Regions from separate parts of the Paenibacillus filicis genome, predicted to be linked through region 1. Evidence: predicted binding sites of a transcription regulator. Region 1 holds the regulator's gene; each other region holds the start of a gene.
The links. Region 1 encodes Rex, which represses fermentation and respiration genes when NADH is low (regulators of the CRP and FNR family bind a similar motif). Its sites were predicted from a motif close to TTGTGAAATATTTCACAA; they were not measured.
Positions count from the first base shown of each region.

Region 2: the regulator Rex is predicted to act here: its motif matches at 2,079-2,096, upstream of WMW72_RS14640 (DUF1641 domain-containing protein).
Region 3: the regulator Rex is predicted to act here: its motif matches at 1,893-1,910, upstream of nadA (quinolinate synthase NadA).
Region 4: the regulator Rex is predicted to act here: its motif matches at 1,191-1,208, upstream of WMW72_RS33580 (DoxX family membrane protein).

Region 1 is NZ_JBBPCC010000002.1:396,462-399,576, forward strand. Features, by position in the region: gene WMW72_RS05445 (DUF47 domain-containing protein) at 1-288, shown strand, start outside; gene WMW72_RS05450 (inorganic phosphate transporter) at 346-1,347, shown strand; gene WMW72_RS05455 (redox-sensing transcriptional repressor Rex) at 1,496-2,116, opposite strand; gene dinG (ATP-dependent DNA helicase DinG) at 2,113-3,115, opposite strand, start outside.
Region 2 is NZ_JBBPCC010000008.1:225,636-228,750, reverse strand. Features, by position in the region: gene WMW72_RS14650 (winged helix-turn-helix transcriptional regulator) at 1-72, shown strand, start outside; gene WMW72_RS14645 (NAD(P)/FAD-dependent oxidoreductase) at 303-1,481, opposite strand; gene WMW72_RS14640 (DUF1641 domain-containing protein) at 1,510-1,932, opposite strand; gene WMW72_RS14635 (multidrug effflux MFS transporter) at 2,235-3,115, opposite strand, start outside.
Region 3 is NZ_JBBPCC010000040.1:14,286-17,400, forward strand. Features, by position in the region: gene nadB (L-aspartate oxidase) at 1-868, opposite strand, end outside; gene nadA (quinolinate synthase NadA) at 904-1,842, opposite strand; gene ftsH (ATP-dependent zinc metalloprotease FtsH) at 2,118-3,115, opposite strand, start outside.
Region 4 is NZ_JBBPCC010000036.1:13,633-16,747, reverse strand. Features, by position in the region: gene WMW72_RS33585 (radical SAM/SPASM domain-containing protein) at 1-350, shown strand, start outside; gene WMW72_RS33580 (DoxX family membrane protein) at 528-1,100, opposite strand; gene WMW72_RS33575 (sigma-70 family RNA polymerase sigma factor) at 1,280-2,146, opposite strand; partial or broken gene WMW72_RS33570 (NAD(P)H-dependent oxidoreductase) at 2,430-2,909, shown strand; FMN riboswitch at 3,045-3,115, shown strand, end outside.

The DNA of each region.
Region 1 (3,115 bases):
GAATTTTCTGCCGTGCTTGTCGCAAGCTGCCAGCACATCCTGGATGCGATGAAATTGCTATCCAAGAAAAAATATATGCAGCTCACCGAGCATACTGTGCAGATTAACAGCCTCGAGAATGAAGCCGACCGTCTGATGCGCGAAGGCATCCGCGAAATCTTCACCAACCCGAAAGAGCCTTACCATGACTTTAAACTGAAAGAGCTTTATGAACGTCTGGAGCAAACGACTGATGCCTGTGAGGACGTTGCCAACATTTTGGAAGGCGTAGTACTGCGATATTCGTAAGCCGATTGGGAAACGCCCTGCTTGCGGAATCCGCACGGTATGACTTAGGAGGAATTTATGTTAATCACCTTGATAATAGTCGTCGCTCTAGCACTTATATTCGACTTCATTAACGGGTTTCACGATACGGCCAATGCCATTGCCACATCCATTTCGACCAAGGCCCTTTCACCCCGTTTTGCTATTCTTTATGCGGCCGTGCTGAACTTTTTGGGAGCTATTTATTCGTCCGAGGTAGCCAAGACCGTAGGCGGCAGCGTCGCCAATCCGGCAACTATCGAGAACGGTATTTATATCGTCATATCTGCGTTAATCTCCGCGATACTCTGGAACTTGCTGACCTGGTATTACGGAATTCCTTCCTCTTCCTCTCATACGTTGATCGGCTCGCTGGCCGGTGCCGTTATAGCGGGTGCTGGGTTCGGAGCATTGAACTGGTCGGGCTTTAGAGAGATCATCCTGATCCTGATTTTATCTCCCATTATCGCCTTCGCTTCCGGGTTTCTGATCATGTGGATCATCAAGAGAGTCATTATTGCGACCGGCAACGATTCCCGTTCCAAAATGAACCGGACGTTCCGTTCGTTTCAAATCTTATCGGCCGGCCTGCTTTCCTTCTCTCACGGGGGCAATGACGCACAAAAAGCGATGGGGATTATCGTATTTGCACTAGTGACACTCAATGTGCAGGATAACCTGGATGTTCCGCTGTGGGTCAAGCTGTCCGCTGCAACGGCGATGGGCCTTGGGACCTCGATCGGGGGTTGGAAGATCATCAAGACGATGAGCCGCAACCTGCTCAAGATCGAGCCGATCAATGGTTTCGCAGCCGATCTGAACTCATCAATCATCATTCAGACATCGACCCATATGGGTATGCCGCTGTCTACGACGCAAGTCATTTCTTCGTCCATCATCGGTACGGGATCCGTGCTTCGTTTCCATGATGTAAAGTGGGCCACCGTGACAAGAATGATTATGACGTGGTTCATCACGATTCCAATCAGCATGGTGCTCGCGTTTATCATCTACAAAATCGTATTTATGTTCGTGGCATAAAAGCCTGCAAAGCTGGAGCGGCCGTCCTTTGGGACGGTTTTTTTGCGTTTCGGGTCTACATGATCAAGAAGACTATGGCAGCTAAACCAGGTCAAGCCGAAAAGTCCGTACCTCTCGGCACGGACCTGCTCACTTCATTCTGTTTTGTCTAATCCAAATAATAAGCCAAACTCTGCAGCTCGGTCGTAAAGTCAGCGTGATGAACACGGATGTCTCCAGGAACTCTAATAATCACAGGAGCAAAGTTCAGGATCGCCTCCACGCCCGCGTGAACAAACTGGTCGGCTACCTGCTGCGCCTCCACAGCGGGAACCGTGATAATCCCAATGCGCACCTGCAGGGATCGGATCGCCTCAACCAATTCATCCATCGGTTTTACCTTCAGGTTGTTGATGGACTCACCGATCTTGGATGGCTGCGCATCGAAGACGGCTACAATCTTCATATTATCTCTTAAGTAAGCGTTATAATTGCATAGAGCGCGTCCCAGATTGCCTGCCCCTACGAGGGCAACGGGAATAACTTTGTCCAGCTTTAGAATTTGCCGGATTTTCTCGATCAGATAATCGACATCATAGCCGATCCCCTTCTTGCCGAACTCTCCGAAGTAGGCCAGATCCTTCCGGATTTGGGCCGGATTCAAGTCCAGCTTTTGACCGAGATCCTGGGAGGATACGGTCGATATATTTTTTTTGCTGAGCTCATTCAGAAATCGTAAGTAAATAGGCAGCCGGCGAACGACCGCCTCGGAAATTTTAATCGTCTTCATGCTTTCTTCTCCTCCATCCACTGCTTGATACGCGGAACCAATTGACTCGCATTCATATGCTCGATCTTCGGACCCGGCAGCGAATACAGGAAATACTTGCCATAGTTCGTATCGATGACCCGTGTATCGTAGATAATTACGATCCCCTTATCCGAAGCCGTCCGCACCAGCCGGCCGAACCCCTGCTTGAAGCGGATAACAGCCTGCGGCACCGACAGCTTCATGAACGCATTCATATTCCTCTGCTTGAGCTTCTCCGTCTTGGCTTCGACGATCGGATGATTCGGCGGCTGGAAGGGCAGACGAACGATCACCAGCGCGGACAATGCCTCACCGGGTATGTCTACGCCCTCCCAGAAGCTGCTGGTGCCGAGCAATACGCAAGCGGCGCTGCTCTGAAACATCCGCGTCAGCTTACTGCGGTTGCCGCTGTCCACACCCTGGCCCAATACATGGACGCCGAACGGAGCCAGCATGTCCTTCAGCCCGGCATGTACCGTCTTGAGCATCCGGTTCGAGGTGAAGAGCACAAGCATGCGTCCTCTTGTCTCCAGCGCCACCTCGGCTAGGGAAGGAATCAATGCGTCTACATACTCCTTCTCGCCCCCGAGTCCGCTGCGCAGTGTAGGGAAATCCCGCGGAATCGCAACCAGTGCCTGCTCCCGGTAATTGAAGGGCGAGGGAAGCTGCACCGTCTTCAGCTGGCCCCCTGGCTCCGATTCGCGTAATCCGAGCTGCTCGCAGGTATAGTCGAAGGATTTGCCAACGGACAAGGTAGCGGAAGTCAGAATCACACTGTCCTTCGGCTCAAAGAAATGATGGCGCAGCATCGAGCTGACGTCGATTGGAACGGCGCTGAGCTGCAAGGAACGGTTTTTGCCGAACTGTCCGCCCTCCAGCCAGTACACATAGTTATCATCGGGCATCATCATGAAGAAGTGCAGGTCGTCCTTGTGCCTATGCAGCTCCTTCACCGTGCCGGACAGATCGGTGACCAGG
Region 2 (3,115 bases), on a different contig from region 1:
TGGGGACAAGTCTATATGAGCAACGGCGCTGCACAACATGCTAATGACTCTGCCAATCTACATGATCTATAGATAAGCCGAGGGCTGTCCCTTCGTCACGTTCGCATTGGACATGACGCAGAGACAGCCCTTTCCCGCTCATAGCAGCTTATTCAGTTCACCAACAATCTCGTCGCAGCCAGATCCTCTTTGCTTCGTTCATTCATTTGCGCGGTGAAAAATAAGCCATTGATACATTCCATAATGTAAAAAAGCCCCGCTCTTCCTGAATCCAGGAAGAACGGGACTTGAGGTCGTACGAATTAGTAGGCCAAGGAGAACAAGCCGTTGATGTGCGACAGGTAGCGCACGTTGCTCGCTTCTTTCATCAGCGAAGCCGGCAGGCCTTTTAGTTTGGTTTGGCTGCCACCGACTGTCGCGATGCCGTCTTTGCGGCCGAGGCTCGCCAAGGTACCGGAGAATACCGGATTGAACGGCTCTGTTGGAGCGCCCTTGATGGAAGCAAAGATGTTGTAGCCGATCGTTTCGCCCATTTGCCAAGCAAGCTGAGCTGTTGGAGGGAATGGACGGCCTTCCGGTCCGATGACGACGGCGCTGTCGCCAGCAACGTATACATCAGGGTGGGAGACGGATTGCAACGTTTCGCTAACCGTTGCACGGCCGCGGTTCACTTCGACGCCGGAAGCGCCAACCAGTGCGTTGCCTTGTACGCCGCCTGTCCAGATGATCGTGTTCGATTCCAGGGAGCTGCCGTCTTTCAGGAATACGGTCGTTTCCGTAGCTTCGGTGATCGCAAGTCCTGTCAGGAAGGTTACGCCGCGTTTCTCCAGACTCGTCTGAGCACGCTCGATATGCTCCGCCGGGAAGCCCAGCAGGATGGAAGGACCGGCTTCAACTGTGTACAGGGATACGTCATTGAAGTCCACACCCTTCTTGCGGCACAGCCCAGGAAGCATGTCCGCCAGCTCGCCAACCAGCTCGATACCGGTCAAACCGCCGCCGCCGACCACGAAGGTTACGTCGGCTTTGTTTTTGGTTTTCGCGTATTCCTCAACCCGCGCTTCTACGTGCGCACGGATGCGGTTCGCATCGTCTACGGATTTCAGCGTGAAGCTGTTTTCCTGCAGACCTGGGATACCGAAGTAAGCCGTTTCGCTGCCGAGAGCGATAACGAGTGCGTCATAGTCGTACGTGATGCCGCTTTTCAGGACAACACGCTTTTCGTCCAGACCGATCGTCTCGACGGTATCGATACGCAGGTTGATGTCTTTGCCGCGCAGCAGCTTCTCAAGCGGAAGCGCCACAGCCTGCTCCGTCAGGTTGCCTACGGCAAGACGGTGCAGCTCGGTAATGATTTGGTGGGAAGGGACCTTGTTCACGACCGTGATCGTCGCTTCCTCAGGGGTCAAATATTTGCGTGCTGTCAGGGCGCTGAGCAGACCGCCGTAACCGCCGCCCAGGATCAAAATATGCTTCGACATGCTTATCCTCCGTTCTGGTTATACCGAATTATTCGCCTTGGCGTTTTTGCTGGCTGCGTTGTGCCGAGATTTCCAGGAAAGCTTGGGCAAAACGGAATGTTTTTTGTACTTGCGGGTCCTTCAGCATTTTGAGCAGACCGAACAGGCCGATCGTAGCCGTCTCGACTTGAGCGCGGTCATTGGCTTCGATAGCGTTGGCTGCCAGAGTCTTAGCTCCCTCAACGATCGGCAGCGCCACTTCGCTGATACCGCCCTTGATGTCATCGACGAATACTTGGTCGGTAGCCAGGCTTTGCACCACATCATAGGTCTTGGTCAGCAGAGTCACCATTTCGGCCAGCTTCGGCAGATTTTCCACCAGCACGGTCAGCGATTCCTGCACCTCGGGTTTCATCAGTTGATCCAGCACATCTACGGATTCCCGTGCGATCGTTTGTGTCGTTTGAGACATAAGTCAACGTCCTCCTTTGCATGTAAAAAATAGAAGCCACCTGTGTCCGGATCCTGCTCGAGCCCTTACTTAGGCTTCAGATCTGCGTGCGCGTTACTTGACTTTGGGAAGGGAAATAACGTTCATGGATCCGTATGACGGCCTAATTGTACCAATTTTCACAACATGCTCGATAAAAGGGTCAGGCCCGAATCGGAGCCCTATGTTGGTTCTATTATAACTCCGCTTGCGCAAAGGTAGAAAAGCCAATTTTCGACAATTGTGAACAATTTGTGAATTAGACACAAGAGAACCCCCTCAGGCTAAGCCCGGGAGGCTCTGTGGCGGCCGATTAACGTGACATAAAGCAGGATCGCGATCAGATTCGCCGCGGCCATGACGATTCCCATCGGAAGCGCGGAGCTGTCTCCAGCGATGCCCACGAGAGGCGCGACCAGCCCTCCGAAGATAAAGGAAAGGACACCCAGCAGCGCCGACGCGCTCCCTGCCGCGGCCGACTGCCCAGCCATCGCCAGCGGGAACGAAGCCGTCCCGACCAGGCCGACGCAGGAGACAGCCACGAATAGCGGCGGCAAGATCCAGGCGAGCCCTGCGCCAGAGGCCAGCCCCGCCAGCAGCAGGACGCCGCTCACGGCGGCCAGCGTAAGGCCCGTGACCAGCAGCCGCGATTCGGGAATGCGTCCGGCCAGCCGGCCCGCTGTCTGGCTGGCCAGGATGATCCCTATGCCGTTCATCGCGAAGATCAGACTGAAGCCCTGCGGCGAGACGCCGTATAGGTTCTGCAGCACGAAGGGCGAGCCTGCGATGTAAGCAAACATCGCTGCCGTCACGAAGCCCTGGGACAGTGCGTAGCCCATGAAGGCACGGTCACGGACCAGCCGGCCAAGTGTTATCACCGTTTGGCGGACCCCGCCGCGCAGACGGCGCTCAGGCGGCAGCGTCTCCGGCAGCCCCAGCACCACAGCGAGCAGCGTGAGCACGCCGATCCCCGCCAGCACCAGAAATACGCCGCGCCACGAGGTGAACTCCAGCAGTTGGCCCCCCAAGATCGGGGCCAGAATCGGAGCCGCGCCGTTCACGAGCATGAGCAGCGCGAAAAACTTCGTCAGCTCCGTGCCCACATACATATCGCGGGCGATAGCGCGCGATATGACGATGCCTGCGGCGCCCGCCAGCCCCTGGA
Region 3 (3,115 bases), on a different contig from region 1:
TGTCCCGCGGTGCCAGCTCGAGCTGCGGATGATAGCGCTCCATGAAGCGTTCGCCGTTCATGTTTCGCAGGACAGCACCTTCTCCACGCACCGCCTCGGAAATCAGAAAACGAGGCGCGCCCGGATAACATAAGGCCGTCGGATGGAATTGGACAAATTCCACATCGCGGATATGGGCGCCTGCCCGGTAACCGATAGCAATTCCGTCACCCGTTGCAATGTCAGGGTTCGTCGTATAGCGGAACAGCTGTCCCGCACCGCCGGTACATAACAGCGTAGCCTTAGCCTTTACGAACACTCGGCTTCCATTCGGTCTCTGGACGAGCGCACCGAAGCATTCGCCCTCATGTGTAATCAGATCGATCACGAAGTGGTCATCCCAGATCTCGATGTTCGGGTCCTGTTTCGTTTTCTCAGAAAGCGCACGCACAATTTCCGCTCCTGTGGCATCCCCTTGGGCATGCAGGATGCGTCGCTGGCTGTGTGCCCCTTCTTTTGTCAGCGCATAGCGGCCATCTTCCATATCGAACTCTGTGCCCATCCGGACCAAGTCCTTGACGCCGGCCGGGCCTTCATGCACGAGCACATCGACAGCGCTGGACGAACATAAGCCTGCTCCCGCAATCAGTGTATCTTGTCTGTGGTAGGCAGGGGAATCCTCATCTGAGATCACAGCGGCGATCCCACCTTGAGCATAACGGGTATTGCTGTCGAGCAGAGACTTCTTGGTGACCATCAGCACCTTATGCTTCTCGGCGCTGCGAAGAGCCGTAAACAGCCCCGCGATGCCAGCGCCGATCACGATGACATCGGTATGTACAGTCGGAAGCTGCTCCAGATCAAAATTAACCATATAACGCGGAATCACTATCTTCACCTTCCCAACAAGAGAAGTAGCGCATGCTACTTGACCTGCAGCATGCGCTCCAAGGATGCACGGGCCTTGTCGGCCACATCTTGCGGTACATAGATTTGTGGGCTGTTCGTTTCCAGGCACTTGACGACTTTCTTCAAGTTGTTCACCTTCATGTTCGGGCAAACCAGGTACTTCGTTGCGAAGTGGAACGTTTTATTAGGGCTGTCCAGGCGAAGCTGGTAACCGGTTCCATCCTCGGTGCCGACGATAAATTCCTGGCAATCGGATTCCTTGCAATATTTAATAATGGCAGTTGTACTACCGACGAAGTCTCCTAATTTGACAACCTCAGGACGGCATTCTGGATGAACGACGAATTGGGCATTCGGATGAAGAGCCTTCATTTCTTCAACATCCTTGACCGTCAGCATGTCATGCGTGTTGCAGTAGCCTTCCCAAATAATCATCTTTTTGTCTGTGAATTTGGAAACGTAATCGCCGAGGTTTTTATCCGGAACCCAGATGATTTCTTCGGCATCTACAGACTCAATGACCTTAATGGCGTTGGCCGACGTACAGCAAATATCCGTTTCGGATTTCACATCGGCGGATGTATTGATGTAAGCGACAACCTTGGCATTCGGGTGCTGCTTCTTGAGCGCACGCAGACCATCGACATTGACCATATCCGCCATCGGACAGCCCGCACGCTCATCGGGAATGAGAACCGTCTTATTCGGAGCAAGAATTTTAGCGCTTTCTCCCATGAAGTGAACACCGCAGAATACGATGACTTCGGCATCGGTAGAAGCCGCTTTTTGAGCCAATAAGAAGGAATCTCCCCGGAAATCGGCGACCTCCTGAATTTCGTCACGCTGGTAATAATGAGCAAGAATGATAGCATTTCGTTCTTTTTTCAGTTGCATAATACGTTCTTTGAGTTCACGCTGCTGTTCAGCTTTACGTTCCAAAGCCAGAGCTTCCATCATGCACCTTCCTTTACGTACGTCGTAAGTTAAGACCCCACCTGAATAGATGGTGAAAATGTTCACAAAGATAATAAAGATTTACACCTAATTTACACGTGCGGCCCCTGCCATGTCAATGCTTAAATAGCTGAGAATGGGGGCGAATACTGGCAATTCGAAGGTGCCTGTTCCATTCCTCGACGGCTTATGCTTAGTTTCTCGCAAATAGCCTTCATTTAGTCCAAGGACAAAAGAAAAAACCGGTGCTCTGAGGCACCGGTTTTCGGTATAGCTTAGGTATTATTGGACTCGTCATCCGAATCCTTTTTGTCAAAGCCGAGCTTGTTGGCATCAGCCGTCGGCTCTTGGCTTTGGATATTGACCTTGAGCTCATCGCCCGCATCTTCCGGGGAATCAGGTAACGCTGCCAGCTTGCCGCTGTCGATCAATTCTTTGATCTGGTCTTTCTCCAGCGTTTCCTTCTCGATCAGTGTCTCGGCGATCAGGCGGACCTGATCACTGTACTTGGTCAAAATCTGTTTCGCCCGCTCGTAGCAGCTGCGGATGATCGTCTGCATTTCCTGGTCGATCTCATAGGCAATCGCATCACTGTAGTTCTGCTCATGCCCGATGTCACGGCCCAGGAATACTTGGCCTTGTGTCGTACCGAATTGCATCGGTCCGAGCTTATCGCTCATCCCGAATTCGGTGATCATGCGTCTGACGATACCGGTCGCACGCTGGAAGTCACTGTAGGCACCCGTACCAATCTCACCGATAAACAGCTCCTCGGATACGCGCCCTGCAAGCAGCCCTGTTACTTTATCCAGCAGCTCGTTTTTCGTCTGCATCATCTTGTCTTCTCCCTCTTTAGGGAGCATCATGACATATCCGCCGGCGCGGCCGCGCGGAATGATCGTAACCTTGTGCACCACGTCCGCATGCTCGGCATGAATACCGACAATCGTATGGCCCGCCTCGTGGAAGGCAACCATCCGCTTCTCACGCTCGCTGATCACACGGTTCTTCTTCTGCGTACCGACAATGACACGGTCGAATGCTTCGTCAATCTCCTCCATGGAGATATCCTTGCGGTTGCGGCGTGCCGCAATCAGCGCAGATTCGTTGAGAAGATTCTCAAGGTCGGCTCCGGAGAAGCCTGTCGTATAACGCGCGAGCTGATCCAGCTTCACGTCCTTAGCTAGCGGCTTGTTGCGTGCATGAACCTTCAGTACCGCTTCACGGCCCTTCACGTCTGGGCGATCTACGGTAATCTGACGGTCGAAACGTC
Region 4 (3,115 bases), on a different contig from region 1:
TCAAGATTGAGGAGCAGTTCAAGCGCGGCAGCGGAGTGAAGCTGACCAAGCAAATATATCTGAACCAGGATCATGAGTTCAAGTGGCCCGATCTGAAGGAAGATGAAGATGAAGGCAAGGGCTTCTGCCACGGACTGCGCAACCAGGCGGGCATCCTGGTCGACGGGACCGTTATTCCATGCTGTCTCGACGGGGAAGGCGTCATCAATCTGGGCAATATCCACGACAAGCCATTCTCGGAAATTATCGAGGGCGAGCGGGCCACCAAGATGTATGACGGCTTCTCCCGCAGGGAAGTTGTCGAGGAGCTGTGCCGGAAGTGCGGCTACCGGAGAAGATTCGGCGCTTAATCCGGCTGCAGGATGAGCATTCCCAAGCCATACAAAATACCAACAACCTCCACCACCGCTGTCCAGGCGGTGTGGAGGTTGTTGGCGTTGCAACCAGCCCCCAGGGGGGAGAGCGGCAGAGGGGCAGGGTGCGGGACTACACTCCTGCCCGGTGCTGCTGCACAAGGTAAAGCCGGACTAGAGCTGTCGGCTATTAACGCCCCGGCCGCCTGTCGAGCTGTCGCGGCCCCACGGTGTTCCGAGGAATGGCAGCGCCCAGCGGTCGAGACCGTACCAGCCGGCATTTTTCCAGGCAAGCACGAGCCATGTAGCTAGGATGAACAGGATCGGGTTGGTGCTGAGCGTTCCCGCGAACAGGAAGCTGACGTTCATCACGCCGCCGAAAAAGGCTGCGATGCCGGTCAATAGGCCAAGGATCAAACCCAGCCCTACCAGCACCTCGCCGAAGGCGACCACAAATCCGAACGCCTTGGCATTCGGCAGCACGAAGCCTTCGAGGAAATTGGCATACCAGCCGGTGACGTCTTTGCCGGCCTCAGCCTTGGCGAGCGCTCCTTTCACGAAGCCCTGAAGAGCGGTGCCGGCCTGATCTCCGGTCCATGCGGGGCTTGTGACCTTCTTCCAGCCTGCGGTAATCCAAGAATACCCTACATAAAGCCTTACCAACAGCCAGATGATTCCTGCTCTTGTGCTGCTGAACAAAAAATGTGAAACGGGATTTTCCGGAATTGTAATTTCCTTATTTGCCATTTGAATAGACCTCCCTGTAGATCATGACATCCATCGTCGTTGGCGCTGCGGATGAGTTAAGGATATTGTAACCTGCCGGTTTCTCGCATGTTGTGATCCTTATCACACCAACCCGATTAGGTCCGTGATAATAGAGGGAACCTGACCTGAAACGTCGCGCCGCCCTGTTCCTAGGGCGGTTAGTCGTTCCACACGGCCAGGTCGAGCTGGTCTATGCGTGCAGGATCGGAGATCAAGTCAATCTCGACGATCTTCCCGTGCTTGATAGTAACTTGAAGAACATACAGCAGTTTTCCGCGCGGCGCTGCAAGGATGCCTGCGCTACCGTTCACGAGAGCTGGCTGCGAAGCCTGTATACGGCCTGAAATTTGCGAGGCAAGCGCTCTTGCACCCCGCGTGACTCGGATGCTTCCGGCCTGGCGGTCATCCCGAACCACCACGTCCGGATCGAGTGTGGCGACCAGTGTATCGAAATCACCCCTGCGCGCAGCGGCCAGGAAAGCGTCGACAAGCTCGCGTTGATGGGCAAGATCGCCGTCAGGTACGCTCTCTGAGCCCTGCACCCGCCTGCGCGCCCGGCTGGCAAGCTGTCTGGCGGCGGTCTCTGATTTCCCCACGATAGGGGCGATATCGGAGAAGGGCATCGCGAATATGTCGTGCAGAACGAACGTGATGCGTTCGGCAGGACTCAGCTTGCCCAGCACGATCAGCAGCGCGAGACCGACAGCGTCGGCTAACAGAGCCTCTTGCTCGGGATCGCTTCCGTCCGCCTGGCCTGCTAAGGTCTCGGGGGTCTGAACGTCGATGGCGTCTTCGCGTCTGGATTTTCGCACCCGCAGCATATCGAGGCATAGCCTGGAGACCACGGTAGTCAGCCACCCACCCAGGTTCTCCACCTCGCTCGTATCCGAACGGCTCAGACGCAACCAGCACTCCTGCACCGCATCCTCCGCTTCGCTCAAGGAACCGAGCATCCGATAGGCGACCCCCTGCAGGTGACTGCGATGTGCTTCGAATTTCTCTGCTAGCCATTCTTGTTCGTTCATCATCCGATTCCCTCTCACCTTTAGATAGTCATAGTCCTCTATTAGATAGACGAAGCAACGTCAGCTCGTGTGACAGAAAGCCCTGACCATTTTATTATCCGGCTTGCCGGTCAATCTGTCACATCTACTGGGGCTCGTTTCGTCATGATCGTGTAGGCACCAGAGGCAAGGCTGATTTCACAGCGCCCCGTCCTTGGCGTCCATCCTATACAAACTAAAGGTGGTAGACACATGATGGCAACTGTATTGTATTTGACAGCCAACCCGAACGATCTTGAGAATGGTGTTCAGCGGCTGGGGCAAGTTAGGGACTGGCGTTGCATTTGAAGCATTGACCTCCGGCGAGCAAGCAAAAATCAGCCGGCTAGGTGAGCTGGTCGATCAATTTGTGGCTGCCGATAAGTATATATTTGTGAACCCGGTATGGAATTATTCCTATCCGCCTGTGATGAAGGCTTACATCGATGCTATCTGTGTAGCAGGCAAAACCTTCAAATATATCGCAGGTCAAGGACGAGTAGGCCTGATGGGGGACAAAAAAGCCGTTCACATTCAAGCCAGCGGAAGCGTGTTGTCTCCAGGCTCCGACTGGGCTGAATCGGAAATGGGCCATCGCCATCTGGCCGCGATTATGGAGTTCGTCGGGGTGCCCAGCTTCGAAGGAATCTTCGTCGAAGGGATGGCGGTATCGGGTGCTGACCGGGCGTCTGCCATTCGGGAAGAGGCGATCAGCCAAGCTCGGGAGCTGGCCCAGCGCTACTAGAGGAATCACTGCCTGGATGATTCCAAATTGAATGAAAGGTCTGCGGGAAACGGCCTTCCATCATTTTCAGAAATTTTCAGAAAACGAGTATTGTCAGCGCCGCGATAGGTGTGATAAGATTCAGCTTACAAGAATATGAACCTTCGGGGCAGGGTGAAATTCCCTACCGGCGGTGATGATACGTACGTGTATCGCAGCCCGCGACT